3 regions of the Noviherbaspirillum sp. ST9 genome follow, and region 2 is predicted to be linked to each of the others. Evidence: predicted binding sites of a transcription regulator. Region 2 holds the regulator's gene; each other region holds the start of a gene.
What was found. The regulator sigma-54, encoded in region 2, starts transcription at its own class of promoters, with help from an activator protein. The targets are predictions, from matches to a motif close to TGGCANGNAANCTGCTTT.

Region 1 (10,051 bases), on a different contig from region 2:
TGCTGATGCACGGCGACCGCAAGGTGTCGACCAAGAACCTGGCACGCCAGATCGGCTGCAAGTCCGTCGAGCCCTGCAAGCCGGAGGTGGCGAACCGCCATTCCGGCTTCCTGGTCGGGGGAACCTCGCCTTTCGGTACCCGCAAGGCCATGCCTGTCTATGTCGAGGAAAGCATCCTCGCGCTGGACAAGATCTATATCAACGGCGGCAGGCGCGGCTATCTGGTCGGCATCGATCCGAAAGCCCTCGCCAACGTCCTGCCGGTCAAAACGGTCAATTGCGCGCTCGACGAGTGAGCGCCGCGTACCCAACAATCTGAAAGGGAGAGAATGTCCACAGTGCTGTTTGCCATCGCCGCCTACCTGATCGGCTCCGTCTCGTTCGCTGTCGTCGTCAGCAGCCTCTTCGGCCTGGCCGACCCGCGCACCTACGGATCGAAGAATCCGGGCGCAACCAACGTCCTGCGCAGCGGCAACAAGGCCGCGGCGGCGCTGACGCTGCTGGGGGATGGTTTCAAGGGCTGGCTTGCCGTGTGGCTGGCGATGCGTTTCGGCGAGCAGTATGGCGTTGGCGACGCAGGTATCGCATTGGTGGCAGTGGCGGTGTTTCTTGGCCACCTGTGGCCTGTGTTCTTCCGCTTTGTCGGCGGCAAGGGCGTGGCGACGGCACTGGGCGTGCTGCTTGGTTTGAATGGCTGGCTCGGGCTTGCGACGCTGGTGACGTGGCTGGTGATTGCGTATGCCTTCCGTTATTCCTCGCTGGCGGCCCTGGTGGCCAGCATTTTTGCGCCGTTTTACTACGGCCTGCTGTTCGGCGTGGATGCCAAGTTGCTGGCGGTCGGCATCATGAGCGCACTGCTCATCTACCGTCACCGCCAGAACATCGCCAACCTGCTGGCCGGCAAGGAAAGCCGGATCGGCAGCAAGAAGAAGTAAGTCAGACCACGCGTAGTTCGTCCAGTGGCCAGCGCGGACGGACATTGAACCCATAATCGCGCTTGGCCGCCTGCGGATTGATCTGCAGGCGCATCGCCCCCGCGAAAGCGATCATCGCGCCATTGTCGGTGCAGAATTCCAGCTCGGGATAGAACACACGGAAGCGCCGTTTCTGCGCCGCCGCGTTCAACGCTTCCCGCAGCTGCCGGTTGGCGCCGACGCCGCCGGCGATCACCAGCCGCTTCAGGCCGGTTTCCTTCAGCGCGGACAGGCATTTTGCGACCAGCACATCCACGATGGCGTCGACGAAGGCGCGCGCGATGTTTGCCTTGTCCTGTTCGCAGATATTCACCACATGGTTTTTCACGAGCGTCAGGACGGCGGTCTTCAGGCCCGAGAAGCTGAAGTTGAGATCCTTGGAGTGCAGCATCGGACGCGGCAGCTTGTAGGTGCCCGGATCGCCGAATTCGGCCAGGCGCGAAATTGCCGGACCGCCGGGATAGCCGAGGCCGAGCAGCTTGGCCGACTTGTCAAAAGCTTCACCTGCAGCGTCATCCATCGTTTCACCGAGCAGGGTGTACTGGCCAACGCCGTCCACGCGCATCAGTTGCGTGTGACCGCCCGAGATCAACAAGGCAACAAACGGGAAGGAGGGCGGATCCTTCGATAGCAGCGGGGAGAGCAGGTGGCCTTCGAGGTGATGGACACCCAGCACAGGCCGGTCGAGCGCGAGGCCGAGTCCGCAGGCGACCGAGGCGCCGACCAGCAGTGCGCCGGCCAGGCCCGGTCCTTGTGTATACGCGATTGCATCGATTGCCGGACGTGTGACTTCCGCTTTTGCCAACACCTGTTCCAGCAAGGGAATCGCGCGCCGGATGTGGTCGCGCGACGCCAGTTCCGGCACCACGCCGCCGTATTCCTCATGCATGGCGACCTGCGAATGCAGGGCGTGCGCAAGGAGGCCGCGTTGTGTGTCGTACAACGCCAGGCCGGTTTCGTCACAGGAGGATTCGACGCCGAGGACAAGCATGGGATGGGGGGCTGGATGGCAAGGTTCTTGCAAAGCCCTATTTTATAGGATTAGCGCACAGAGGTTCTCATACCATGAACGACTCCAAACAGCTCAAGATCGTTGTCATCAACTCACTCGTCGTTCCCGAAGGCGCGGACCGGGCCGCGCAACTGCAGGCGGAACGGGCCCGCGCGATCCGCATCGGTCTGCTCGAAAGCGGCTACAACATCCTCGCGGCGCTGCCGCCGGATGCCGACCTGGAAGAGCAAATCGCGCAACTGCAGCCCGACGTGATCATCGTCGACGAACAGTCCGACGCCGCGCTGAAAAAGGTAGTGTCCGCCACTGCCAATGATCGTCGCCCCATCGTCTGCTTCACCGAGGACAACGACAGGGAAAAGATGCATGCTGCCATTGAGGCAGGCGTCTCTGCCTATGTCGTGGCAGGCCTCTCGGCAGAGCGGGTGAAGGCGGTGCTCGACGTGGCCATCGCGCGATTCGAGGTGGACCAGAAGCTTCGCCATGAGCTCTCCGAAACCAAGCTCAAGCTTGCCGAACGCAAGGTCATCGAACGCGCCAAGGGTTTGCTCATGGAGCGCCATCATTGCACCGAGGACGAGGCATACAAGAAGCTGCGCCGCCTCGCGATGGACAAGAACCTGAAGCTGTCCGAAGTGGCGCAACGCATGCTCGATGTCGTCGATCTGCTCATCTGAGCGCCCTTTTTTAATGCAACGCACGAAATGAGTGCGCCAATCCCGCTTAATCTGGATCAAATATGTAGGAAACCGGCTGACAATCGTTGGCACACCACTTGCAATTAGGGATCAAGCGCCAACGACGGCGCACCGACTGAATACCCCGTCCTGACCAAAGTTGGTGAGGGTGGTTTGGACAAAGGCGTCCGTTCACGCGCGTTTCGACTCGCAGTGACGGACGCCTTTCTTTTTGCCAGTTTCGAAATCATTCATGAGGAAATCATGACTATAAAAGGATCCAAAACGAACCTGACTCGTCGCAGCCTGATCAAGGCAGGTGCCGCAATGACTGCAGGCGCCTTCGGAGGACTGGCCACGCAAGGCGCATGGGCCGCAGGCTCCGACAAACCTGAGAAAGAAGAAGTCAAGGTCGGCTTCATTCCGCTGACCGACTGCGCTTCGGTCGTCATGGCATCCGTATTGGGCATCGACAAAAAATACGGCATCAAGATCACGCCGACCAAGGAAGCATCCTGGGCGGCGGTGCGCGACAAGCTGGTCAACGGCGAACTGGATGCGGCGCACGTACTGTACGGCCTCGTCTACGGCCTGCATCTCGGCATGAGCGGACCGAAGAAAGACATGGCAATGCTGATGACCTTGAACCACAACGGTCAGGCCATCACCCTGTCGAAAAAACTTTCCGACAAGGGCGCCGTGGACGGTGCTTCGCTGGCCAAGCTGATGCAGGCCGAGAAGCGCGAGTACACCTTCGCGCAGACCTTCCCGACCGGCACGCACGCGATGTGGCTGTATTACTGGCTTGCTGCGCACGGCATCGACCCGATGAAGGATGCAAAGATCATTACCGTGCCGCCGCCGCAGATGGTTGCCAACATGCGCGTCGGCAATATGGACGGCTACTGCGTGGGTGAGCCCTGGGGCCATCGCGCCATCATGGACGGCATCGGCATCACCGGCGTCACCACGCAGGACATCTGGAAAGACCATCCGGAAAAGGTCCTCGGCACGACGGCCGAGTGGGTAAAGAAATATCCGAACACGGCGCGCGCCATGACTGCCGCGGTGCTCGAAGCCAGCAAGTGGATCGATGCGGGACTGCAGAACAAGATGAAGATGGCCGAAACCGTGGCCGACAAGTCCTACGTCAACACCAGCGTCGATGCCATCAACCAGCGCATCCTCGGCCGCTATCAGAACGGCCTGGGCAAGACCTGGGACGATCCGAACCACATGAAGTTCTTCAATGACGGCTATGTGAACTTCCCGTACCTGTCCGACGGCATGTGGTTCCTGACCCAGCATCGCCGTTGGGGACTGCTGAAGGAAGACGTCGATTACCTGGCCGTTGCGAAGCAGATCAACCAGATCGACCTGTACAAGGATGCGGCCAACATGGCCAAGGTGAGCGTGCCGAAGGATCCGATGCGGTCCTCCAAACTGATCGATGGCGTGGTGTGGGACGGCAAGAACCCGAAGATGTATGCAGGTTCCTTCAAGATCAAAGTTTAAGAGGCCATCATGAGCGCAGTCATGGAAAACGTACTGAACAAGCCGGTCGAGCCGGTGTCCGAATCACCGCCAAAGAAAATGGCGAAGAAGCAGGTCGTGGCACCCACACCTGAAAGGAAGATGTCCTTGAAGCCCTTCGTCCTTGCGGTACTTCCGCCCATCTTCGGCCTAGCCCTGCTGGTCCTCGTATGGGAAATCGTCGCCGCCAAGAGCAACGGCTTTCCTACGCCCATGGTGACGCTGGAGCATGCGATCAAGCTGTTCTCCGATCCGTTCTACCAGAAGGGGCCCAATGACCAGGGCATCGGCTGGAACCTGTGGTCCTCGCTCAAGCGGGTCGGTATGGGCTTCGGCATGGCCGCGCTGGTCGGCATCCCGCTGGGCTTCATGATCGGCCGTTTTAAGTTCCTTGCGGGCATGTTCAATCCCATCGTCAGCCTGCTGAAACCGGTGTCGCCGCTCGCATGGCTGCCGATCGGCCTGCTGGTATTCAAGGCGGCGAATCCGGCGGCGATCTGGGCGATCTTCATCTGCTCGATCTGGCCGATGATCATCAACACCGCCGTCGGCGTGCAACGCGTGCCGCAGGATTACATGAATGTCGCCAAGGTGCTCAACCTGTCCGAATGGAAGATCGTGACCAAGATCCTGTTCCCATCGGTGCTGCCCTACATGCTGACCGGCGTGCGCCTGGCGATCGGCACCGCATGGCTGGTGATCGTCGCGGCGGAAATGCTGACCGGCGGCGTAGGCATCGGCTTCTGGGTGTGGGACGAGTGGAATAACCTGAACGTGCCGCACATCATCATCGCCATCGTCGTGATCGGTGTGGTCGGCCTCCTGCTGGAACAGGCGCTGGTCGCCATCGCCAAGGCATTCACCTACGAAGACGTCCGCAATTAAGGAGCGCATCATGGACAACACAAGCAAGTTCATCGAAATCCAGAAGGCGGAGATGGTGTTCCACACCAGCAAGGGAACCTTCCACGCGCTGCGCGACATCAACCTGAATGTGAAGAAGGGCGAGTTCGTGACGCTGATCGGCCACTCGGGTTGCGGCAAGTCGACGCTGCTGAACCTGATTGCCGGCCTGCTCACGGCAACCGACGGCACCCTGTTGTGCGCCAATCGGGAGATCGCAGGCCCAGGCCCGGAACGCGCAGTCGTGTTCCAGAACCATTCGTTGCTGCCGTGGCTGACCTGCTACGAGAACGTCTATCTGGCAGTGGAGCGCGTCTTTGGCGCGACCGCAAGCAAGGCCAAGCTGAAAGAACGCACCAAGGCCGCACTTGCATTGGTCGGTCTGACACATGCCGAGCAGAAGCGCCCGCACGAAATTTCCGGCGGCATGAAGCAGCGTGTCGGCATCGCCCGCGCGTTGTCGATGGAACCGAAGGTGCTCCTGATGGACGAGCCCTTCGGTGCGCTGGATGCATTGACGCGCGCGCATTTGCAGGACGAGCTGCTGAAGATCGTGGCCGAGACGGAATCGACGGTGGTCATGGTGACGCACGATGTGGATGAGGCCGTGCTCCTGTCGGACCGCATCGTAATGATGACGAATGGCCCGGCAGCGACGATCGGCGACATCGTCCATGTGCGACTCGACCGTCCGCGCGACCGAGTCGCGCTGGCGCACGATCCGCTGTACATCGAGTACCGCAGCGCGGTGCTGGAATTCCTGTATCACCGCCAGGCGCATCCGGCGGCGATGAAGGAAGCTGCCTGACAAGGTATGACGAGGGGGATGGGCGACGGGGGCTTCGGCCCCCGTTGTCTTTTATCTGGCGACGACGAGGTAGAGCAAGAGCAGGTTGATCACGACGGAGATGGTCGCTACCGCGCGCCACAATGCCACGGGATCGCGTTTTGCGAGGGGAACCGCAGCGCGTGGCGGGACAGGATTGCTGGCGCCGCGTTCGAGGGCGAGCAGGAATTCTTCCGCGGTTTCGAAGCGGTCCGCGGGATCGCGCGCTACCGCACGCAGCAGGACGTTCTCCAGCCATAGGGGAATTTCCGGTCGATACCTGCTTGGCAGCACCGGCTCAGCAAAGCGCGGGCGCTGGAATGGTTCGATTTCCCCGTAGGGGTAATGGCGCGTCAGCATCAGGTACAGCGTGACGCCGGCCGCGTACACGTCGGTCTGCCGGGACGGCGGCGCATTTTCGAACTGTTCCGGCGCCAGGAAGGACGGCGTACCGGCCTGGGGCGCGTTCAGCGGTTCTTCCTCTTCCAGTCCTGACATCGCCACCCCAAGATCCAGCAGGCGCAATTCGCCGTCCGTCCCCAAGTGGACGTTGCCCGGCTTGATGTCGCGATGAATGATGCTGCGGCGGTGCAGGGCGCCCACGGCGCGTACCAGTTTCTCGCCGATCGTGACTGTTTCCGGCGCGGTGAAATGCGCCCCGACATCCAGCTTCTGCTGCAAGGTTTCGCCTTCGTGCCAGGTGGTCAGGTAATACAGGTAGTTCTTCTGCTCGGGTGAGATCACCTGCGGGAAGAAGCGGGCGACGACGCGCTTCGCCAGCCACTCCTCATGGGCGAAGGCGGACCGTTCGTGCGGGTCGCCGGCACGATCGGGGTGCAAGGTCTTGAGGACGAGCTGGCGCTGCGTCTTGGGATCGACGACGCGATACAGCAGCGTTGCCGGCGAACTGTGGATGACGGCTTCCACGACGTAGCCGTCGATGGTCTGCCCCGGCTTCAATTTGGGCGGGACCGGCAATTGCGCGGATACGGACAAGGCGTCGCGCAGGTTTTCTTCCGGCAGGCCGTCAACGCGCAGGACGAGCGCGCTGCAGTTGTCGGTCGAGCCGGATGCAAGCGCCCCCTTGACCAGCGCGTCCGCACAGGATGACGCGTCCCAGCTGCCCATTGCCACGTCTGCAAGAGCGTGGGTGATGTCGTATTCCGTCATGCTCGACCAGACACCGTCCGACGCCAGCAGCAGCACGTCCCGCTCGCGCAGCTCGCCCATGCCATGGTCGATTGCGAGGCGCGTATCGAGGCCGACCGCGCGCGTCAGCACGTGCTGCATCTCGGGGCGATCCCACACATGGTCCGTCGTCAGGCGGGTAAGTGCACCGCCGCGCAACAGGTACAGCCGCGTGTCCCCCACGTGCGAAAAGTAATAGCAATTGCCCCGCAGGACGACTGCGGTGAGCGTGGTGGCCATGCCGGCCAGTTCCGGCCGCACCGATCCCTGCTTCTGTACCCAGCTGTTGATGGCCTTGATGACCTTGTCCAGCGACTGCGTCACCGGCCAGGTGTCCGGCGTGGCGTAGTAGTCCGTTAGCAGGCCGCGCACCGTGTATTCGGACGCTTCGCGGCCGCCTTCATTGCCGGAGACGCCGTCGGCGATGGCAGCGATCAAGCCCTTGGTCGACAGTTCGGGATCGTTCGGCGTGACCATGCCGACGAAATCCTCGTTTCTCTCGCGCAGTCCTGCGAGGGTGCTGTGTCCGATACTGACGGAAAGGGGCATGGTGGAATCCGGGGGAGGCGATAAAAAAACGGCGGGAGCGGCGAACTGCATTCGCCGCTCCCGCCGTCCATGTTACTCAAATTTTTGGATCAGATCTTCGCTGTCGTCATGGAAGCGCTGCCCCAGGTCGTGCGCCAGCGTCCCTTGACCACGGTAAGTCCAACGAGGGCCAGCACGGCCAGCGATGCGAACAGTGTCAGGCCCAGCTGGTAGCTGCCGGTGATCTGCTTCGAATAGCCGAGGCTGGAAGCGAGATAGAAGCCGCCAATGCCACCCGCCATGCCGACCAGGCCGGTCATGACGCCGATCTCCTTGCGGAAGCGCTGCGGAACGAGCTGGAATACCGCACCGTTGCCGGTACCGAGTGACAGCATCGCGAGCACGAAGACGACTAGCGCAAGTTCGTAGGATTGCAGGCCAGTGCTGGCGATGAACAGGAACAGGGCGGCCAGCACATACATCAGGGACAGCGTCTTGATGCCGCCGATACGGTCAGCGACGATGCCGCCGACCGGGCGGACCAGCGAACCGGCGAACACGCAGGCGGCGGTGAAGTAGCCGGCAGTAACCGGAGACAGGCCGTACTGGCTGTTGAAATAGATCGTCAGCGACGAAGCCAGGCCGGAGAAGCCGCCGAAGGTCACGCTGTAGAAGAACATGAACCACCACGCATCCTTGTCCTTGAGCACGTGCAGGTATTCGACCATGGCCTTGGGAGGCGGTGCGGTGGGCGAATCCTTCGCAAAGATCATGTACACGAGAAAGGCAACACCAAGGGGGATCAGGCAAAAACCGAATACGTTCTGCCATCCGAACGCCAAGGCGAGCGACGGTGCGAACAGGGCGGCGAAGGCGGTGCCGGAATTGCCCGCGCCGGCGATGCCTAGTGCCGTGCCCTGGTGTTCAGGCGGATACCAGCGGGATGCCAGCGGCAACGCAACGGCAAACGCCGCACCGGCGATACCGAGCAGGATGCCGAGCGTGAGCATGCTTTCATAGCTGTTCAGCTGTCCCAGCCACGCCCATACCAGTCCGGACATCACGATAACCTGGCCGATGGCGCCGGCTTTCTTGGGTTTCAGGTGGTCGACAAGCACGCCCATCACGATGCGCAGCAGCGCGCCTGCGAGCAACGGGGTGGCGACCATGAGGCCCTTCTGCGCGGGCGTAAGAGCGAGATCCTTGGAGATCTGCACGGCGAGCGGTCCGAGCAGCACCCAGACCATGAAGCTCAGGTCGAAATAGAAAAAGGAAGCAAGGAGGGTCGGCGTATGACCCGCCTTCCAAAACGACGTCGTTTTCATGATGCGCCTTTGCACCGAAGTTGGAATTGGTGAGCTCTATGCAATCGGCGTGCCACACGTTTTCGTGCGTCAACTTGCTATTAATAGGGCGCGCGACGGTCCGGTGTGCGCTCTCCATGCACAACGCGCTCGTGTTGCACTGCAACGGTGCGCTTTTCTCTTCATCCCGGTGCGTTTACCTGATTTTCGTATTGGCACCGCTCTTGCTAAGAAACGATCAGGATCATTTTTGTAGCTTCAATGGCGAAGCGGAGCGGAGAAGGAGCTTTAATGAAGAAGCTGAAATTAGTCATGGTCGGTAACGGTATGGCCGGTGTGCGCACACTTGAGGAGTTGATCAAGATCGCCCCGGATATTTACGACATCACCGTATTCGGCGCCGAGCCCTACGCCAACTACAACCGCATCCTGCTGTCGCCGGTGCTCGCCGGCGAACAGACGATCAAGGACATCATGCTCAATGATGTCGACTGGTACGCGGAAAACAACATCACCCTCCACCTCGGCAAGAAGATCGCGAAGATCGACCGCGTCAAGCGCCAGGTCATCGCGGAAGACGGCACCACCGCGGAATACGATCGCCTGCTGCTGGCCACCGGTTCCAATCCCTTCCTCCTGCCCGTGCCCGGCAAGGAGCTGAAGGGCGTGATTTCCTACCGCGACATCCAGGACACCAACGCAATGATCGACGCTGCTACGGTGCACAAGCACGCGGTCGTTATCGGCGGCGGACTGCTCGGCCTGGAAGCAGCCAACGGTCTCAAGCTGCGCGGCATGGACGTCACCGTCGTGCATTTGCCGAACTGGCTGATGGAGCGCCAGCTCGATCCAACCGCCGGCAAGCTGCTGCAGAAATCGCTGGAAGACCGCGGCCTGAAATTCCTGCTTGATAAAAACACAAAGGAAATCGTCGGCGACGACGACGGCAACGTGAAAGCCATCCGCTTCACCGACGGCCTCGAAGTCCCCGCCGAGCTGGTCGTCATGGCGGTCGGCATCCGCCCGAACACGACGCTCGCCGAATCGGCAGGCTTGTTCTGCAACCGTGGCATTGTTGTCAACGACACCATGCAAACCTACGACCC
Region 2 (10,051 bases):
AACGCGGGAGTTCAACCTGACGAGCAATGTTCATGGCACGTATCAAGCCCGCGTGCGCTGATTCGGTATAACTTGATGCTTCCTATTCGAGATCTTTCATGAAACATTTTTTCTTGTTGCTGATGACGCTGATCGCGATGGTCGCAGGCAATGCGCACGCGGAAAAAGCCGATTCCGACAAGCCGACCAATGTCGAGGCCGACCAGATGGCCTATGACGACATCAAGCAGGTCAATACTTTCACCGGCAACGTGATCCTGACGCGCGGCACGCTGATCATGCGCGCGCACAAGCTGGTGGTATCGCAGGATCCCGCCGGCTACCAGTTCGCGACGCTGTTCGCACCGCCTGGCGGCGTGGCGACCTTTCGCCAGAAGCGCGACGCCGGCCCGAATCAGTGGATGGAAGGTCAAGCAGAACGCATCGAATACGACGGCAAGTCCGAAATGGTGAAACTGTTCTCGAAGGCAAAGATGCGCCGCCTCGAAGGCAACAAGCCGACCGACGAAGTTGAAGGCGAGTTCATCTCCTACGACAGCCGCGCCGAATTTTTCACCGTGAACAACACGGCGACCGGTGCAAACAAGCCCGGCGGCGGCCGTATCAAGGCCATTATCCAGCCACGCTCCGAATCAAAGGACAAATGAGATGACGAGCACACTGGTAGTCAACGGTTTGCAAAAGAGCTACGGCACGCGCCAGGTCGTGCACGATGTCTCGCTGCAAGTTGCGAGCGGTGAAGTAGTCGGCCTGCTCGGTCCGAATGGCGCCGGCAAAACAACGTCGTTCTACATGATCGTGGGGCTGGTGCCGTCGGACGCCGGAGAAATCGATCTCAACGGCGTCGCGATTTCCCGCCTGCCCATTCACCGGCGCGCCACGCTCGGCTTGTCCTACTTGCCGCAGGAAGCGTCGGTGTTCCGCAAGCTCAGCGTCGAGGACAACATCCGCGCGGTGCTGGAATTGCAACGTATCGACGACAAGCCGCTTTCCAAGGCTGAAATCGACAAGCGGCTGAACACGCTCCTCGCCGAATTGCAGATCGAGCGCCTGCGCGAAAACCAGGCGCTCTCGCTCTCGGGCGGCGAGCGCCGTCGCGTCGAGATCGCGCGTGCCCTGGCGACCAACCCGCGCTTCGTGCTGCTCGACGAACCGTTTGCGGGCGTGGATCCGATCGCGGTCATCGAAATCCAGCGCATCGTGCGCTTCCTCAAGGAACGCGGCATCGGCGTGCTGATTACCGACCATAACGTGCGGGAGACCTTGGGCATTTGCGACAGAGCCTATATCATCAACCAGGGCTCAGTCCTGGCAAGCGGCCGTCCTGACGACATCATTGCAAACGAGTCGGTGCGGCGCGTGTATTTGGGTGAACACTTCCGGATGTGACGGAAGAAGACCAGAACGTATGAAACAGACACTCCAACTTCGAATCTCGCAACATCTGGCGCTGACGCCCCAGTTGCAACAGTCGATCCGCCTGCTGCAGCTGTCGACGCTCGAGCTGCACCAGGAGCTGGAACAGATCCTCTCGGACAACCCGATGCTGGAGCGGGTCGACGATCCCCTCGACCATTCCGTTCGCCTGCTTGCTGACGGCGCCATCAGCGCATCCCCGACGGCAAACGGCAGCACGACGGAAGCACCGGCAGCGGAAGGCAGCAGCAGCGCGTCTTCATCCGAAGAACCCGAAGGTGCGTTTGAAGGTGGCAACGCAGAGGGATCGGATGCCAGCTCCGGCGACAGCGACTGGAGTTTCGACGACGTCGCGCGCACCTCAAAGGCGCCCGAAGACGACGACGCACGCCCTCAGCTCGAGGCCCACGAAGTCACACTGCGCGAGCACCTGCTGGAGCAGATGCGCGTCACTGTGCGCGAGCATCGCGACCGCGCACTCGTCGAACTGATCATCGACGCGCTCAATGACAACGGCTACCTTGAAGAACCGCTCGAGGAAATCCACGCACGTCTGCCGGAAGAGCTCGGGATCGAACTCGAGGAACTCGCCGTCGCACTGAAACTGGTCCAGAGCTTTGAGCCCGCAGGCGTCGGTGCACGCAATGCATCCGAGTGTCTTGCAATCCAGATCCGTCGCTTTCCGAAAATTGCGCTCGTGACGCGCCGCCGCGCGCTGGACATCGTCGAAAATCATCTCGCCCTGTTCGCGCAGCGCGACTTCAACAAGCTGAAGAAGGCACTCGACTGCGACGAAGAAGACCTGCGTGAGGCGCAGGCGGTCATCCGCAGCTGCAATCCGCACCCCGGCGCGCTGTTTGCCTCGGATGCGTCCGATTACGTCGTCCCCGACGTCATTGTCAAGAAAACAAAGAACGGCTGGCAGGTTTTCCTCAACCATGACGTCATGCCGCGCCTGCGCGTGAATGCCCTCTACGCCAACATCCTCAAGCAGAGCAAGGGTGAGGGGTCGCTTACTTCGCAGCTGCAGGAAGCCAAGTGGCTGATCAAGAACATGCGCCAGCGCTTCGACACGATCCTGCGCGTCGCCCAGGCGATTGTCGACCGCCAACGCAATTTCTTCTCCCATGGCGCCGTCGCCATGCGCCCTCTTGTCTTGCGTGAAATTGCTGATACACTGGGTTTACACGAGAGTACTATTTCTCGTGTGACAACTCAAAAGTACATGCTGACCCCCCATGGCATGTTCGAGTTGAAGTACTTCTTCGGCAGCCACGTCGCCACAGAAGCGGGGGGCGAAGCTTCATCGACGGCAATCCGCGCGCTGATCAAACAATTGATAGGAGCAGAAGACCCCAAGAATCCATTCTCAGACAGCAAAATTGCGGATATGTTGGGGGAGCAAGGCATGGTCGTGGCACGACGTACCGTCGCGAAGTATCGCGAAGCCCTGAAAATCCCTCCAGTCAATCTGCGCAAATCCCTGTAGCTTTCGTGTTGTAGTGTAGTTGCTGTGTTCGGCGTAGCTCGACTACGCGGGCACGTGCGAACCTCCAGCGACGCCATCCATAGGAGCGCTGTATGAATCTTACAATCAGTGGACATCACCTCGAACTGACACCGGCCATCCGCGAATATACGGAAACCAAGCTGGAACGCATCATCCGCCATTTCGACCATGTCATTGATATCGCAGTCATCTTGGGTGTGGAAAAACCGTCAGAAAAGGAAAAGAGACAGAGAGCAGAAGTCAATCTGCGACTACGGGGCAACGTCATTCATGTCGAGAGTTTTGCGGAAGACCTGTACGCTGCCATCGACACATTGATTGACAAACTGGACCGTCAGGTACTGAAGTACAAGACAAAGATCCAGGACCACCAGCACGAATCGTTCAAGCGCATGCCGGACACATCGGCCGCTGCGTGACATTTCTCCGGCCCGTCAGGGCCATGACGATCAAGGGCGCATCAATGCGCCCTTTTTATTTGGCCGCCGCCACGCGGCGAATGTCGGGCGTGCGACTGCGAGCTTCTGGCATTGCCGATACAATGATCCGCTTCCCGTACTTACTTGCCGGCCATGACTGAATTCGTCCAGACCCATATCAAGAACAACATCGGCTTCATCACGCTTGATCGCCCCAAAGCACTGAACTCCCTGTCGCTCGACATGGTTCGCGCGCTCACGACGACATTGATCGCGTGGCGCAGCGATAGTGCGGTGCGCGCAGTGGCGATCCGCAGTAGCAGCGAGCGTGCGTTTTGTGCGGGTGGCGATATACGTTTCTTTTACGACGCGGGACGGGCGAATCCGCAGGGCGGAAGCGCATCGCTGGAAGACTTTTTCACGGAAGAGTATGCACTGAACCATCTCATCCACTTCTATCCCAAGCCGTATGTCGCCGTCATGGACGGCATCGTCATGGGGGGTGGAATGGGTGTTGCGCAAGGGGGCGAATCCAACCGACTGCGCATCGTCACCGAGCGCACGAAGATGGCGATGCCGGAGGTGAACATTGGCCTGTTCCCTGATGTGGGCGGGGGATATTTCCTGTCGCGCGTGCCCGGCGAAATCGGCACTTACCTCGGCGTCACCGGCGAAACCATCGGCGCTGCCGATGCCCTGTATGCCGGCCTCGCCGACGTGTTTGTGCCTGCTGCGGAACTTGCTTCGCTCTCCGCCATGCTTGAGTCCGTAGATTCCTCCGGACTGCCCGACGCCATTCGTGAATTCGCGTCGCGATTCGCATCGCAGGCTGAACCTGCAGCAAGCGTGCTCGCTACCGAGCGCAGCGCAATCGACCGGCATTTTGCACATGACGATGTGCTGTCGATTGCGGACTCTCTCAGGAAAGACGACAGCGCATTTGCACGAAAAGCACTCGACACCATGAGCAAACGCTCGCCGCTCATGATGTGCGTGACCTTGTCGCAGCTGCGTCGTGGAAGGACGATGGGCGTTGCGGACAACCTGCGCATGGAGCGTACCATGGTGCGCCGCAGTTTTGAGAACGGCGAAGTGCTCGAAGGAATCAGGTCGGTGGTGATCGACAAGGACAATGCGCCGAAATGGTCGCCGGCACAACTGGCCGGCGTCAGCACGGAAATGATCGAGCGCTTCTTTGAACCGGCATGGCCGGCGCATGCGCACCCCCTGCGCACGCTGGACTAGATTTCTTCGACGGTGAAAAGGCGGCGGAATTCGCGCATCGCGTATCGATCCGTCATGCCAGCGATATAGTCGGCGACCTTGCGCGCCTGCGCCCGCATCTGGTCGGCAGTCGCGCCGTCGCGCAGACCTGTCTGGTAATCCGGGGGAAGCAGGCGCGGTTCACGCATGAATGCCTCGAACAATTCGCGAATGATGCGTCGCGCCTTGCTGGTCATGCGGTTGACCTGGTAGTGCTGGTACAGGTTGTGACGCAGGAAATGCTTCAACTGTGCGGCCTCCCTGTTCATCTCCGCGGAGAACGCGATCATGGGAGGCGCGTTGCGCACGTCCTCAATGGACTTGAGCTGGGTGCTTTCAATGCGGGCCTTCGAAGTATTGATCAGATCGACGATCAATGCATTGATCATGCGCCGGATGGTTTCATGGATGGCACGGCGTCCGGTGATGCCGGGGTAGGCGCGTTCCACTTCTGTCCGGTGACGCGCATAGAAATCCACCTCGTCCAGTTGGCCAGTGGTCAACAAGCCCGAACGCAGGCCGTCGTCGATGTCATGATTGTTGTACGCAATCTCGTCGGCGAGGTTGGCCAGCTGCGCCTCCAGAGTCGGCTGTTTCTTATCGAGGAAGCGCTGGCCAACTTCTCCCAGCGTCTTTGCATCTGAAGTGGAACAGTGCTTGAGGATGCCTTCGCGCGTTTCGAACATCAGGTTCAGCCCATCGAATGCCCCGTAGTGCTCCTCAAGCTGATCGACGACGCGCAAGCTTTGCAGGTTATGTTCGAAGCCACCGTACTCCTTCATGCACGCGTCCAGCGCCTCCTGTCCCGCATGACCGAACGGCGTATGACCCAGATCGTGCGCCAGCGAAATCGCTTCGACCAGGTCTTCGTTGAGACGCAGGTTGCGTGCGGTCGACCGTGCGATCTGCGCGACTTCGATACTGTGCGTCAGGCGAGTGCGGAAGAGATCGCCCTCATGGTTGACGAAGACCTGTGTCTTGTACTCGAGCCGGCGAAATGCGGTCGAATGGATGATGCGGTCACGGTCGCGCTGGAACTCCGTACGCGAAGCCGGGGCCGGTTCCGCGAAACGCCTCCCCCGCGATGCCGCGGAACGTGCAGCATAAGGTGCGAGGTTGGCTTCGAAATCCATTAACGAATGCAGGCTTTCAGGGTTTCTACCAAGGCATCCTGCGGCACTGGCATGATGACCGATGTGCCGAGGGGCTTGAGGAGGATGAATTTGATCTGGCCACCCTCGTTCTTCTTGTCCACCTGCATCAGTTCAAGCCATCGCTCGATGCCGAGATCCGGCGCAACAAAGGGCAGCCGCGCTGCCTTCACCAGCGCCTTCAATCGCGATGCACTGGCCGAATCGATGAATCCAAGGCGATGGGACAAATCGGCCGCCATGACCATGCCGCATCCGACTGCCTCGCCGTGCAGCCATGCGCCATACCCCATGCCGGCCTCGATCGCGTGTCCGAACGTGTGGCCGAAATTCAGGATTGCACGCAATCCACCTTCGCGCTCATCCTGGCGCACAACTTCCGCCTTGATCTCGCAGGATCGCTGGATGGAATACGCCAGCGCTTCCGGATCGCGGTCCACGAGCTTTCCGATATTTGCCTCGATCCAGTCGAAGAACGCCGAATCGATGATGGCGCCGTGCTTGATGACCTCTGCAAGCCCTGCGGACAGTTCGCGGTCGGGAAGGGTATTCAGGGTCGACGTATCGGCAATGACGGCCTGCGGCTGGTAGAACGCGCCGATCATGTTCTTGCCAAGCGGGTGGTTGATGCCGGTCTTGCCGCCAACGGAGGAATCAACTTGCGCCAGCAGCGTTGTCGGCACCTGGATAAACGGCACGCCGCGCATGTATGTCGCCGCGGCAAACCCGGTCATGTCTCCAATCACACCGCCGCCCAAGGCAATCAGCGTCGTCTTGCGGTCGCACTTCTGTTCGAGCAGCACGTCAAACACGCGCATCAGGTTGCCCCAGTTTTTCTCCTCTTCACCGTCCGGCAGCACCACCGTTGTGACTTGCTTGCCCGCGCCTTCGAGGATACCAACCAGGCGATCGAGGTATAGGGGGCCGACCGTGGTATTCGTGACGACTGCCACCCGCTTGCCTGCGATCTGGCGTGTAACGAGGGAAGGATCGGTCAACAACGATTGGCCAATCGCAATAGGGTAACTGCGATCACCCAGGTCAACTTGCAAGGTGATCGGCGATGAATGCTGCGCGGTCATAGGTTTCAGGAGGTCTGGTTCGGCGTGTCGTTCCCGGGCGACGCTTTCTGCGCCATCTCCAACTGGGAAATGATGGTTTGCACCAGAGATTGTACGTTAGGACGGCCGGTTTCGATGACAAAGTCGGCAACTTCCAGGTAGAGCGGCTCGCGTTCGCGCGAAAGCTGCTCAAGGCGGCCGCGAGGATCGGCTGTCTGCAACAAGGGCCGGTTCTTGTCGTGGCTGGTGCGCTGGAGGATGCTGTTGATGCTGGCCCGCAAGTAGATCACGGTCCCGCGCGTCTTCAGATATTCACGGTTTTCAGGCTTCAGGATTGCACCGCCGCCGGTCGCGAGGACCAGGTCGGTTTGCGAGGTGAGGTCGCGAATGACCTCCGACTCTCGCTGCCGAAAACCCGCCTCCCCCTCGATCTCAAAGATCAAAGGAATCGAGGCGCCTGTGCGCGCCTCGATTTCGTGGTCCGAATCGATGAACCGTTTGTTGAGTTTTTTGGCCAGGGCGCGGCCGACTGTCGTCTTGCCGGCGCCCATGAGGCCTACCAGGAAAATGTTTGAGGTCAATTTGACACGTTGCAGGCATTCGTCCCATACGGGCTGGGCGAACCCGGCGGCGCAGTTGACTGGTCGGACAGGTCCGTTGCGAGTACCGGCAGAGTATACGTCGAAGTCGTGTAAATTGCCTCAGTACCCTGAACACTGCCTGTGATCGACATCCGCACATCCGTCCAGTTACCGCGATCGCGTGGATACAGGATCGAGATGACTGCTGTACCGGTTGCATCCGTCTTACCACTCGACGTCACAGACAACGGAATGCGAGGTTCAAGCGTCCCGTTGCTGTTGAAATCCTCTCCCGCGTCGAGAATACCGTTGTTATTGCTATCTTCGTTCGAGCAGACATAGTGCGGCGAGGCATAGACCCAGCCGGTTTCCGGGGTTGCCTGATCGGAATCGAAACGATACCCCCCCTTGCGGTAGAACATCGCCTTGACGGAAGCCGTGACCGCAACTTCCGGCACCGGGTTGCCGGACGCATCAGTCACAAAGACCGTGTAGTCCTGACGATAGGTTGATGTGGAAGGCGTCTCAAGCTTGTTGCCGGTACCGGCAGTGATGAACAGGGATTTGCGGGAAACGGTCAGGCTTGCCGTCGCCGTCTTCGTCGTGCCCTGAATGCGCGCCTGGATCTGTACGCCGTTTGCAGGAGTCGTTGCCGGACCGGCAGTGAAGGTTACCTTGGCAGTTCCGTCGTCTTCCGTTGTCACGACAGACGGATTGGACAATGAGCCGCCGCTCTGATCGGAGACGATCGAGAACTCGATCACAGCACCTTTCACCAGATTGTTGTTGCCGGTTCCGTCACGCACAGTGACCGTCAAGACGCTGGTGTTGCTCTGACCGGTGCCGCTCGGACTGACGACTGACGGTTCCGGCTGGACGCTGATCGTTGCCGTGGACGTCAACGGTGCGACGAAAGTGATGCTGCTCTGCGCCGTCGGGCCATTTGCAACGGTACCCGTAATTGTCGCCACGCCGATCATGTCAGACTTGATATAGGTAGTCTGTGCCTGTCCTGCAGTAACGGGCACGCCAGTGCTTCCCAGGGGAGAATTACAGCCGCTGTCGGAATAGATCAGGCCGCGGGATGTACTGATGTTGATGATCCCATTTTGTCCGACGCCGGAGTTTTCCAGACGTGCGCTGATGCTGGTACATGTGCTCACGTTTGCCTGTGTCGCCGCGGGGGTGACGGTAAGACTGAGCGTGTTCACGTTGAAATCATAGGAGAAGGTATGTCCCTGCGATGACGCGACAATCGAGTCCTTGCCTGCAATCGTACCGGTCACGGTAATCACCACTTGGCCTTGGGAATTCGTGATCGCCGCACTTGCGCTACCGCCACCAGACGACTTGATCGCAATTCCGTTCCCCTTCGCAGTGGAAATCGCCACCGGAACACCCGAGATCGCCTTTCCGGCCTGATCGCGGACAGTAATGGCAAAGTCGCCGGTGCCACCAGCTGTAACCGTCGACGGACCAGTAATTGCGACGGCCGTTCCGACGACATTGACGGTACCTGTCGTCGTCACATTGCCTGCCTTTGCAGTGACGGTGATTGACCGATTGGTGCGGTCACCGGAAGTGCTGAGAAGCGCAGTGGCTTTGCCATTGGCATCAGTCGTCGCCGAGACGGCGGTCAACGCGCCCGAGCTGGCCGTAAAGATCACCGGCGCGGATGCAATCGCATTGTTGTTTCCATTCTTGACCAACGCGGTGACGGTCACTTCCGTGCCAGCCGTGCCGGATGACGGCAATTCCGTACTGCTGAACAGCAAGGAAATCGACGACGGTGTCGTTGCCGTGGAGCCGCTCGTGCCCGATACGGTACCAGCTGAACCGCCGCCGCCGCCGCATGACGCAAGCGACAGCGCCATCAGCCCGCACGCTGCGAATCGAACAATCTTTTGGACCGAAGTCCCGATATCCCCTAATTTCATAAGCCCTACCCTTAACGTTATTCGAATTCTTGCTTATTGCTCTTGATTAGCGTGATACCACGCGATCGGCAACTATTTTAGGTGTAATGAAAATCAACAACTCTGTTTTGTCATTGGTGCGTCCCTGCGTCTTGAACAAGTGACCGACGACAGGAATGTCGCCAAAGACTGGCACCTTCGACACCTGTTCGCGCTCGACCTGCTGGAAAATACCGCCGAGTACGACGGTTCCGCCATTTTCCACGAGCACCTGCGTCTTCACGTGCTTTGTATCGATCGCAAACCCTGCACGCGTCTCCACGCCGACGCTGTCCTTGTTGACGTCGACGTCAAGGATGACGTTTCCGTCCGGGGTAATTTGCGGGGTCACTTCGAGCTTGAGGTTCGCCTTGCGGAACATGATCGATGTAGCACCGCTGGAAGTGGCAACCTGATACGGAAGCTCGGTACCTTGTTCGATCACGGCCTTGAGCTGGTCTGCTGTCACGACACGCGGGCTGGAGATGATCTTCCCCTTTCCGTCAGCCTCCAGGGCGGAAAGCTCGAGGTTCAGGAAGCGGTTCGCCGCCGCTGAAAAGAGGCTGACGGCCAGCGTTCCTGGAGCGATGCCGTTGATGCCGGCAGCCGGAAGGTTGATAAACTGGCTGTTGTTGTAGCCGCTGTCTTTTTCTTCGACCTGGCCCGTCTGCTCGCCAACGCCGGTGAGGTTGCCG
Region 3 (10,051 bases), on a different contig from region 2:
CGGATCGCCCAACCCTTCCTGCTCCAATGCACGTCTGATCGCCGGACGCTCTACCATCATCGTCAGGAAGGCGCCCAGATGCGGCCTGTTGCGCGCGGGGTTGTGCATCATGCGCGTCCAGCGCGACAGCATGAACAGGTAGGGATCCACCGCCGTGATGCGCTGCCCGAGCAGGAATGGTCCACCGCTTTCTGCAAGCGTCTTATCCAGCAGGTCCAGCATGCCGCCCACGCGCGCCTCCGCATGCGCCTTGACCTGTGCCGCGGCGCATTCCTCATCCACCAATCGCTCCGGATAGAAGTAAGTGATCAGTTCCGCCTGCAGGGTATTGGTCAGATACACAAGCCACTTGTAGAAGTGCGCGCGCTCGTTCGTGCCAACAGCGGGGGCGAAGCCGGCGTCGGGATTCTGGTCAACGAGGTGCAGGCAGATCGCCGCCGTTTCAAACAGGACAAGATCACCGTCGACGAGCGTGGGAATGCGGCCGTTCGGGTTCAGTTTCAGGTACTGGGCGCTGTGGTGCGCATCCTTCGTCCTGTCGACGAGCACCAGCTCGTAAGGTACGCCCAGCTCTTCCAGCAACATGTGCGGTGCGAGGTTCGCATTACCGGGGTAGTAGTAAAGCTTGAGCATGTGTTTTGGCCTAGAATGTCGGTTTGAAGGCCTCCATTATGCAAAATTCTTCCCGCCCCGACACGCCATGTGTTGCCGTCTGCTCAACCACCTTTGATGACGTCTGCCGCGGCTGCGGCCGTACCGTCGAGGAAGTTGCGCACTGGGTATTCATGACCGAGGAAGAAAAGGAGCGCGTCTGGGTGCGCATTACCGCCGAAGGTTACCCGCGCCGCAATACCTGACTCAGAGCTGCTTGCCGAGCAGCGAAGACGCGTGCTCGATGAGTTTTTCCCCGAAGGGCCGGTTCTGCCATTCCTCGAGCGTGATGCGATGCGCGCGTGTCAAATCCTTTTCAAATACATCCGCCATCTGCTTCGCGAAGTCGGCGTCATACACATTCAGGTTCGCTTCATCGTTCAGCCGGAAGGAACGGTTGTCGAAATTCGTCGAGCCGGTCGATACCAGGAAGCCGTCGACGACCATCACCTTGCAGTGGAACATGGTCGGCTTGTATTCATGAATCTCTATGCCGGCCTCCAGCAGATTTCCCCATCGCGCACGCGATGCGCGCCTGACGATTTCCGTGTCGATGTGCTCCCCCGGCGTGATGATCCGCACCCGGACGCCGCGCTTCGCCGCGGCGACAAGCGCCTCGATGGCCAATGCGTCAGGAACGAAGTAGGAACTCTCAAGCAGGATTGATTTCTGCGCCGAGGCAATCGACAGCAGGTACATCAAGTGCATGCTCTCGCTGCCGCCGGTCGGCGAACTGCTGAACATCTGCGCCGGCGTATTCCCCGCGCGATCGATCTTCGGAAAATACTCCGCACTATGCAGCACGCGGCCAGTGGCCTTCATCCAGTTGTCCAGGAACACGGCCTGGAATTCAGCCACGACCGGTCCCTCGACACGGAAGTGCGAATCGCGCCAGTGCTGCTTGTCCTGCGCGTCGCCGCTCCACTGGTCGGCGATGCCCACGCCACCGGTGAATCCGATCCTGCCGTCGACGACGAGGATCTTGCGATGCGTGCGATTGTTCAATCGCGACCAGTTGTACCAGTGCGGCTCGTGGTAGCGCTCGACTTCCACGCCGCCCTTGCGCATCTCTTCAAGCAGTTGTTCCTCCATCTTCGCGCTGCCGACCCAGTCGAGCAGGACATGCACCTTGACGCCCGCACGCGCGCGCTCGCCCAAGGCTTCGGCAAATGCTTTGCCCACTTCGCCAGACCAGTAGATATAGGTTTCGAATGTGATGGTGTGCCTGGCCGACCGGATGGCATCGAGCATCGCCGGGAAGATGCGGTCGCCGTTCTCCAGGTGTTCGACCTTGTTCCCTTCGGTAATCGCCGGACCGAGGAGGACACCCATCGAACGCAGGTACTGCGGATCGGTGACGCCATAGAGTGCGTCGATCCTGCTTCCAACCTTTCTTTCGCCTTCCGCAAGGTTGACGACAACGAGCGTGAGCACGATCGTCGCGACGATCGCCAGAACAACATGGAAGAGCTTGAAGTGGAATTTCACGACCGCAAACAGTGCCGCACACAAAGTTGATTGTGAGCACATCATAGGCTTCCCGCAGGCCAAGCTTTTTGCGTTTGCTGAAGGTTTGTGCAGAGTGCGCGTATCGGCACGCGATACCGGAACGGTACCTATGCAGCACGTGGCGATGGCGGCTTTCTTTCCGTTCGGCAGCGGCGCACGCTCCTTGTCACCTTTATTCCAAGGAGACCACATGAAGCGGCACCTGCCACACTTCCTGACAGCCAGCATCATCATCCTCATGCTGCTGCACGGCCCCATCGTGCAGCCGGAGGACTATCACTGTTTTGCCGACACACGTGCGCTCGCGATTCTTCCGAACGCCTTGGACGTACTTTCGAACATCGGCTTTGCGCTTGCCGGAGTCTGGGGCTGGCTATCCCTGCGCAAAAGTTCGGCCACGCCAGGGCAGGCAGGGCATGTTCTCTTCGTGACGGCGCTCGTCCTCACCGCGGCCGGCTCGACTTACTACCACCTGCAGCCGGATGACTTCCGCCTGCTCTGGGACAGGATTCCGATTGCCCTTGCCTGCGCCGGCCTGCTTGCAGGGGTACATGGTGATACCTCAAGGACGAGGCACGGAACGCTCCACGTACTGCTGCTCGGCATTCTTGCCATTGCGAGTGTCTTCTGGTGGCAACAGAGTGGAGACTTGCGTCCTTACCTGCTCCTGCAGGCCTTGCCGCTGGTACTGATTCCAGCATGGCAGTGGATCCATGGAGCGTCGGGCGCAGAACGTGCGGGCTTTGGAATAGCCATCCTTTTGTATGCAACGGCGAAGGCTGCCGAATTGCATGACCATGGTGTGATGGCGATGACGGGCGTGATGAGCGGGCACACGCTCAAGCATTTACTTGCAAGCGCGGCGGCCGTTGCAATTGTCTCCGTACTGGCGCGACGCGCCGGCACAACGACATAGAACAAGGTCCGGTCAATCGCCGTAATGACGTTCGCTGAAGCTGATTCAACCCTCGTCATCCCGACGAAAGCCTCGGCGGCCACGTCGCGATCCAGTGTCTTTCAGTGCATAGACAAACGACGCTGGATTCCGGCTTTCGCCGGAATGACTCATTTTGCGACCTTAACCGAACAACATTTCGGTCAATCGCCGGCCCTTCTGGTGTCATTCGTCCTTGGCGCCGTCTATGCCAAGTTCGTGGATCTTGCGCGTGATGGTATTCCGGCCGATGCCGAGGCGAACCGCAGCGTCGTTCTTTCGGCCATGCGTATGCTTGAGGGCAGTCTTGATCAGCGCCGATTCGAACTGCCGGCCGAGCGCATCCATCACCTCCGGCTGTCCAGCGGCGAGCATTTGCGCCGCTTCAGATTCGAGCAGGCTGATCCAGCTGGCCTTTTCTGCAGAACCATTCGGAATCGGCGACACCGGGGCAGAGGGCATCGACGCGGTCACCGGCGGAGCGAACATGCCGGTACTGACAGGGACACCCGAAGACGGCAATTCCGCAGGGGACGCAAACACCGGCGACTGCGTAGCTGCCTGTGTCGGGGACAACAACGACGAGACCGCGGGAGGCGCGAATTCCTGCCCATGCGTCAGATCCGCCGGCAAATCCTTGATCTCCACGGTCTGCCCCGGCGCCATGACCGTAATCCAGTTGCACAGGTTCTCAAGCTGTCGGACGTTGCCAGGCAAGTCGAGGCTCGCCAGGAATTGCATGGCGGCGTCAGACATACGCTTGGCTTCCACGCCGAGCTGCTTGGCGCTCTGGGCGAGGAAGTGGCGCGTCAGCAGCGGGATATCCTCGCGCCGCTCGCGCAAGCTGGGCAGGCGCAGGCGGATCACGTTGAGGCGGTGATACAAGTCTTCGCGGAACAGGCCTTCCTTCACGCGCTGTTCGAGGTTCTGGTGCGTGGCGGCGATCACGCGCACATTCGCCTTGAGCGGCTGGTGTCCGCCCACGCGATAGAAATGTCCGTCAGACAGCACGCGCAGCAATCGCGTCTGCAGGTCGAAAGGCATGTCGCCGATTTCATCGAGGAAGAGCGTGCCGTTCTCGGCCTGCTCGAAGCGGCCGCGCCGCATCGCCTGCGCGCCCGTGAAGGCGCCGCGCTCATGGCCGAACAGTTCGGATTCGAGCAGGTCCTTCGGAATGGCTGCGGTGTTCAGCGCGATATAGGGTTGTGTCGCGCGCGGACTGTGCTTGTGCAGCGCGCGTGCGACGAGCTCCTTGCCGGAGCCGGATTCGCCGGTAATCAGCACGGTGACGTTCGACTGCGAGAGACGTCCGATGGCGCGGAACACATCCTGCATCGCCGGCGCCTGTCCCAGGATCTCCGGCGTATCGGCAGCAGTCGCCTCGACACTCGACTCGCGCAGGCTCTCTTCCAGTGCACGGCGGATCAGCTCGACGGCCTTGTCGACATCGAAGGGCTTGGCGAGGTATTCGAATGCACCACCCTGGAACGCGGCGACTGCCGAATCGAGATCGGAGAATGCCGTAATCACGATGACCGGGAGGCCGGGATACTTCGTCTTGACGGTCTGCAGGAGTTCCAGCCCGGACTCCCCGGGCATGCGGATGTCGGACACGAGGACTTGCGGCACGCTGGTCTGCAGAGCATCCATGACCTCGCGCGCATTGGAAAAGCTTTTGGTGGCCAGGTTTTCGCGGGCGAGGGCTTTTTCGAGTACCCAACGAATCGATTCGTCGTCGTCAACAATCCAGATTGGCTTCATATTTTTTCAGTATCCCGCGCGTGTGGCATTGGGTTGAGCCGTCCTCGATCTTGTGGTCAAGGCAGCGGTATCAAAATCCTGAAGTCCGTGCATCCCGGCCGGCTCTCGCATTCGATCACTCCCATGTGCTGCTGCACGAACGTTTGCGCAAGCGTGAGCCCGAGTCCGCTGCCACCATCTTTTCCCGACACCAGCGGATAGAAAATGCGATCGCGGATGTCGGGCGGGATGCCCGGTCCATTGTCGATGATATGCAAATCTAATGCCAGCCTGTAACGCACCTTCGCGAGCGTCACCTGTCTTGCGACACGCGTCTGGAAGGTGATGACCGCATCGCCCGCCTTGATCTGGTCGGCCAGCGCCTGCGCGGCGTTGTGTGCAATGTTGAGGACTGCCTGGATCAGCTGCTCCTTGTCGCCCCGGAATTCGGGCACCGAGAGATCATAGTCGCGCTTGATCGTGAGACCGGTCGGGAACTCGGCGACGATGAGGCTGCGCACGCGCTCGCAGACTTCATGAATGTTGACGTCTCCGACGATGTGCGGGCGGCGATGCGGCGCGAGCAGGCGGTCCACCAGCGTCTGCAAGCGGTCCGCTTCCTTGATGATGACCTGGGTGTACTCGCGCAATTCCTTCAGGTGGCGCTCGGGCAACTCGAGCTCCAGCAACTGTGCCGCCCCGCGGATGCCGCCGAGCGGGTTCTTGATCTCGTGCGCGAGGTTGCGGATCAGTTCCTTGTTCGCCTGGCTCTGGTCGAGCATGCGCTCCTCGCGGTCCTGCTTGAGCTGCTGTACGTTCTCGCGCAACTCGATGAGGACCGGCGTGTCGGGGTTGTCCAGCGCCGTGACGATCACGTGGACATGCAGCGGTTCGCGGTTGGGACGTTCGAGCGACAAGTCGAGACGCTTGTCGGCGAATCGATGCTGGACGGCTTCCTGGAAAATCTGGTTGAGGTGATCGCCATTGAGGAAAAGCGTATCGAGCTTCTGGTGCGACAGGACCTTGAACGAACTTTCGAGCAGGTTCTCGGCGGCGGCATTGGCATAGGTAATGCGGCTCGACGCATCGAGGATGACGACTGCCGATGACAGCAGGTCCAGGCCGTCGAATGTGGGGGGCGATGTTTTCACGTTATTCCAGAAATCAAAAGGGCCGCATCACGCGGCCCTGTTTATGCAAGCGTCATACCCACCCTATTTTATGTTACCGATTTCGCGCTTCAGGGCTTCGATGTTTTTTTCCGTGCGGTCGATGTCTTCCTTCATCCCGGCAACCCGCTCCTGGTACTTCGCGTAGTTGCGTTCATCGCCGCGGCGCTCGGGCTCGCCGTTGTTGTAATCCTTCTTCAGGTTCGACAGCTTCTGCTCTTCCGCCTTCATCTCGTCGAGCAGGATCTGCTTGCGATCGTTATCGCGGGTCTTCTGAGTGCCATTATCGACCTTGGGGAAATCCTGCGGCGTGCTTGCCGCCGGCTTTGCCGCTGCAGTCTGCGCAGCCGCCTTTTTCGGCGGCGCCGGGATCATGGTGATGCCAGGCAGGTCGACTTTCTTGCAGCCCTTCGTCAGGCCAGTGTTCTTGTATTCCCTCTTCCCATGCTCGTCGACGCACAGGTAGACCTCGCTTTGCGCCTGCGCGGCACCCGCCGTCGCCAGCAGCAATAGCAATCCGGTCAATTGTTGATTAATCATCTTTCTTTCAAGAAACTATGCGGGCGCTTACTAGTTTAGGATAAGAATCAATGCTTTACAAACACTCCCGCTTGGATCGCAAATCCGTGCAACAGTTTCCGCAAGCAAAAAAAACGGGGAAAACCGAAGTTTTCCCCGTCTCTTGAGCAGCGTCGCCTTGCGGCGGAAAGCTGATTACAGCGAGTAGTACATGTCGAACTCGACCGGGTGGGTCGTCATGCGGAAGCGCTGGACTTCCTGCATCTTCAGTTCGATGTAAGCGTCGATCATGGTGTCGCTGAACACGCCGCCACGGGTCAGGAACTCGCGGTCCTTGTCGAGGTACTCGAGCGCCTGGTCCAGGGAATGGCAGACGGTCGGGATCAGTGCATCTTCTTCCGGCGGCAGGTGGTACAGGTCCTTCGATGCTGCTTCGCCCGGGTGGATCTTGTTCTGCACGCCGTCCAGGCCTGCCATCAGCAGGGCGGAGAAGCACAGGTACGGGTTGGACAGCGGATCCGGGAAGCGTGCTTCGACGCGGCGGCCCTTCGGGTTCGCAACGTGCGGAATACGGATCGATGCGGAACGGTTCTTTGCCGAGTACGCCAGCTTGACCGGTGCTTCGAAGCCAGGAACCAGACGCTTGTAGGAGTTGGTGCCCGGGTTGGTGATCGCGTTCAGCGCGCGTGCGTGCTTGATGATGCCGCCGATGTAGTACAGCGCGAAGTCGGAAAGGCCTGCATAGCCGTCGCCTGCGAACAGGTTCTGGCCATCCTTCCAGACGGACTGGTGAACGTGCATACCGGAGCCGTTGTCGCCGACCAGCGGCTTCGGCATGAAGGTTGCGGTCTTGCCGTAGGTGTGAGCGACGTTCCAGATCACGTACTTCAGGTTCTGGGTCCAGTCAGCGCGCTGCACCAGGGTGGAGAACTTGGTGCCGAGTTCGTTCTGGCCTGCGCCAGCGACTTCGTGGTGGTGCACTTCAACCGGGATGCCCATTGCTTCGAGGATCAGGGACATTTCGGAACGCATGTCCTGGAAGCTGTCGACCGGGGGAACCGGGAAATAGCCGCCCTTGACGGTCGGACGATGGCCGGTGTTGCCGCCTTCGAGTTCCTTGCCGGTGGACCAGGATGCTTCTTCCGAGCCGATCTTGACGAAGCAGCCGGACATGTCGATCTTCCAGCGAACGTTGTCGAAGATGAAGAATTCGGGTTCCGGACCGAAGTAGGCGGTGTCGCCCAGGCCGGAGGACTTCAGGTAGGCTTCAGCGCGCTTGGCGATGGAGCGCGGATCGCGGTCGTAACCCTTGCCGTCGGACGGTTCGATCACGTCGCACTGCATGAACATCGTGGTCTCTTCCATGAAGGGATCGATGTTGGCGGTGTTCGGATCGGGCATCAGCAGCATGTCGGAGGCTTCGATGCCCTTCCAGCCGGCGATCGAGGAACCGTCGAACGCATGGCCGGACTCGAACTTGTCCATGCCGAACTGCGAAACCGGCACGGTCACGTGCTGTTCCTTGCCTCGGGTGTCAGCAAAGCGAAAATCAACGAATTTGACTTCGTTTTCTTTCGCCATCTTCAAGACGTCTGCGGCCGTCATTGCCATGCGAATCTCCTAAGTGTATGAGCGGATGTGGTTCGGATAACTAGAGTTGGTTTGAGCCGACTGTATACGCCTGCGACAGGCCGAAGTGCGACTTGAAACACAGCCGGGAATGATAGCAGATTCCATGCCACCATCTTGAGAAAAAACAATTCGCCTGCACCGCGATGAAGCGTGCGAATTAGCGGAAATAGTGCGCTTTTGAAATACAAATGGCGTGAGAACTGACGCCCCAAAAAAGCACTAAAAAGGTGCGCAACTCGCCGTGCGCACCATTTTAGTGCTTTTCCTGCGCGCAAAGCACCAAAATTGTGCGCTATGCGCCGTTAAGACGCTGGCCGCTATGGCTCGGCGATCAAGCGGATAAAATATAAAAAAGCCAAATTTTCCGGAGATCGCCCATGACTATCCTTTCCACCGCACGGCAGCGCGGCGCAGAGAAGCAATTGCCGTATGCTGGTGCCGTCACCCCCACGGAAGCCTTTAACCTCGTCCGACAAGATCCGAACGTCCTTCTCGTCGACGTCCGCACCAACGCCGAACGCGACTGGGTTGGGCGGGTCGCCATTCCCGAAGGGCAGCATGTCGCGGTCCAGTGGAACACCTATCCGGGAGGCACACCAAACCAGTCCTTCCTCGACGAGCTGTCGCGTGTCGCCACTAAAGAAAACGTATTGCTCTTTCTGTGCCGCTCGGGTGTACGTTCGCGCCATGCCGCCAAGCTCGCGACCGAGAACGGCTATGCCAACTGCTTCGATGTCCTCGAAGGCTTTGAAGGCGACAAGGACGCCGATGGACACCGCAAGACAGTTGGCGGCTGGTGCAAGGCGGGTCTACCCTGGATTGGCGCCTGACGCCTGCATGAGCGACTGGACGCGCCGCCGCACGAAATTGATGTGGCTGCGCAGTCCGTACAACTCGTCGGCGAACGACAGGGGAATCGAAATGCGGTTGACGCGTTCCTCGATGTCGTTCAGCCGCTGAAGCTGTTCCGGATAAACCTCCTTCTGCCGCTCGGCCGGAACATCCTCGATCGCCTGCTCGACCGCACGCAACTGGCCGTACCAGCGGAAGACCCGCGAGCGCACCTTCCAGACGTACAGCGGCGGGATGATGCGCGACAGCGGCAGGATCAAGGCACCGAGCGCCACGATCACCACCCACATGCGCTCGAAGAAATTGGCGAGCCAGAACGGCAAGTAGCGCTGCAGGAGCGGCGGGCCGTTCTTGTAAAACTTTTCTGCCGCATTCGACACCGGCACCTCGGTGTAATTCGCCGTGGGGAATTCTCCTTTCTTGTGAAACCAGCCGGCCTCGCCGTGGATCTCGGCGGCCGCCTGCACAAAGAGATCGACGAGCGCCGGATGCAGGTCTTCACGCGCGACCAGCGTTGCGGTCGGCGCAATCAGGTGGACATCCTTCGAAGGCAGGTCACGCCCGAAATCGACGATGCCGCGCGGGAGAACGACATGCGAGAGAAAGGGAAACCGCCGCGTGTACGCCTCGGCCTGCGCAAAGTCGAACAAGCGAATGCCGGGGGTTTGCAGGAGCATCTGGATCAGCGGTGCATCCGGGGCTGAACTGAAGACGAGTCCGTCGATGCGGCCCGCGAGCAGCTCGACCGTCGCCGGCGTATTTTCCAACGCGCCAAGCTTGATTTGCGCGGCTTCCACGCCATTGGCAGACAGGATTTGCTTGAACAGGCTGGGCACACCGGTACCTTCGGGGCCGACATTGATGCGCAGGCCTTTCAACTGCGCCAGGCGCGTGATATTGCGGGACTCCTTCAGGAACAGCCACACGGGTTCGGTGAACAGGCTGCCGAGCGAGACCAGCCCCCTCCCCTCCAACTCTTCCGTGCGCGTTGATCCGCTCTGCACAAAGGCAATGTCGATGGGAGAAGCCTCGTCCTTGAGACGCA

Region 1: the regulator sigma-54 is predicted to act here: its motif matches at 9,004-9,021, upstream of ACNOHI_RS18505 (nitrate/nitrite transporter).
Region 3: the regulator sigma-54 is predicted to act here: its motif matches at 8,246-8,263, upstream of glnA (type I glutamate--ammonia ligase).

Annotation. Positions count from the first base shown of each region.
Region 1 is NZ_JBLWFR010000007.1:397,296-407,346, reverse strand. It holds gene ybaK (Cys-tRNA(Pro) deacylase) at 1-296, shown strand, start outside; gene plsY (glycerol-3-phosphate 1-O-acyltransferase PlsY) at 330-935, shown strand; gene tsaD (tRNA (adenosine(37)-N6)-threonylcarbamoyltransferase complex transferase subunit TsaD) at 937-1,965, opposite strand; gene ACNOHI_RS18530 (ANTAR domain-containing response regulator) at 2,040-2,663, shown strand; gene ACNOHI_RS18525 (CmpA/NrtA family ABC transporter substrate-binding protein) at 2,991-4,178, shown strand; gene ntrB (nitrate ABC transporter permease) at 4,188-5,081, shown strand; gene ACNOHI_RS18515 (ABC transporter ATP-binding protein) at 5,092-5,907, shown strand; gene ACNOHI_RS18510 (protein kinase domain-containing protein) at 5,959-7,662, opposite strand; gene ACNOHI_RS18505 (nitrate/nitrite transporter) at 7,752-8,966, opposite strand; gene nirB (nitrite reductase large subunit NirB) at 9,237-10,051, shown strand, end outside.
Region 2 is NZ_JBLWFR010000004.1:496,626-506,676, reverse strand. It holds gene lptC (LPS export ABC transporter periplasmic protein LptC) at 1-61, shown strand, start outside; gene lptA (lipopolysaccharide transport periplasmic protein LptA) at 99-647, shown strand; gene lptB (LPS export ABC transporter ATP-binding protein) at 649-1,389, shown strand; gene ACNOHI_RS11545 (RNA polymerase factor sigma-54) at 1,409-2,905, shown strand; gene hpf (ribosome hibernation-promoting factor, HPF/YfiA family) at 2,998-3,345, shown strand; gene ACNOHI_RS11535 (enoyl-CoA hydratase/isomerase family protein) at 3,499-4,590, shown strand; gene ACNOHI_RS11530 (deoxyguanosinetriphosphate triphosphohydrolase) at 4,587-5,741, opposite strand; partial or broken gene aroKB (bifunctional shikimate kinase/3-dehydroquinate synthase AroKB) at 5,741-7,401, opposite strand; gene ACNOHI_RS11520 (Ig-like domain-containing protein) at 7,398-9,338, opposite strand; gene pilQ (type IV pilus secretin PilQ) at 9,385-10,051, opposite strand, start outside.
Region 3 is NZ_JBLWFR010000003.1:173,520-183,570, reverse strand. It holds gene ACNOHI_RS07345 (glutathione S-transferase family protein) at 1-633, opposite strand, end outside; gene ACNOHI_RS07340 (DUF1289 domain-containing protein) at 672-857, shown strand; gene cls (cardiolipin synthase) at 859-2,085, opposite strand; gene ACNOHI_RS07330 (hypothetical protein) at 2,078-3,076, shown strand; gene ntrC (nitrogen regulation protein NR(I)) at 3,281-4,855, opposite strand; gene glnL (nitrogen regulation protein NR(II)) at 4,912-5,985, opposite strand; gene ACNOHI_RS07315 (DUF4124 domain-containing protein) at 6,049-6,543, opposite strand; gene glnA (type I glutamate--ammonia ligase) at 6,718-8,133, opposite strand; gene ACNOHI_RS07305 (rhodanese-like domain-containing protein) at 8,532-8,984, shown strand; gene ACNOHI_RS07300 (TAXI family TRAP transporter solute-binding subunit) at 8,964-10,051, opposite strand, start outside.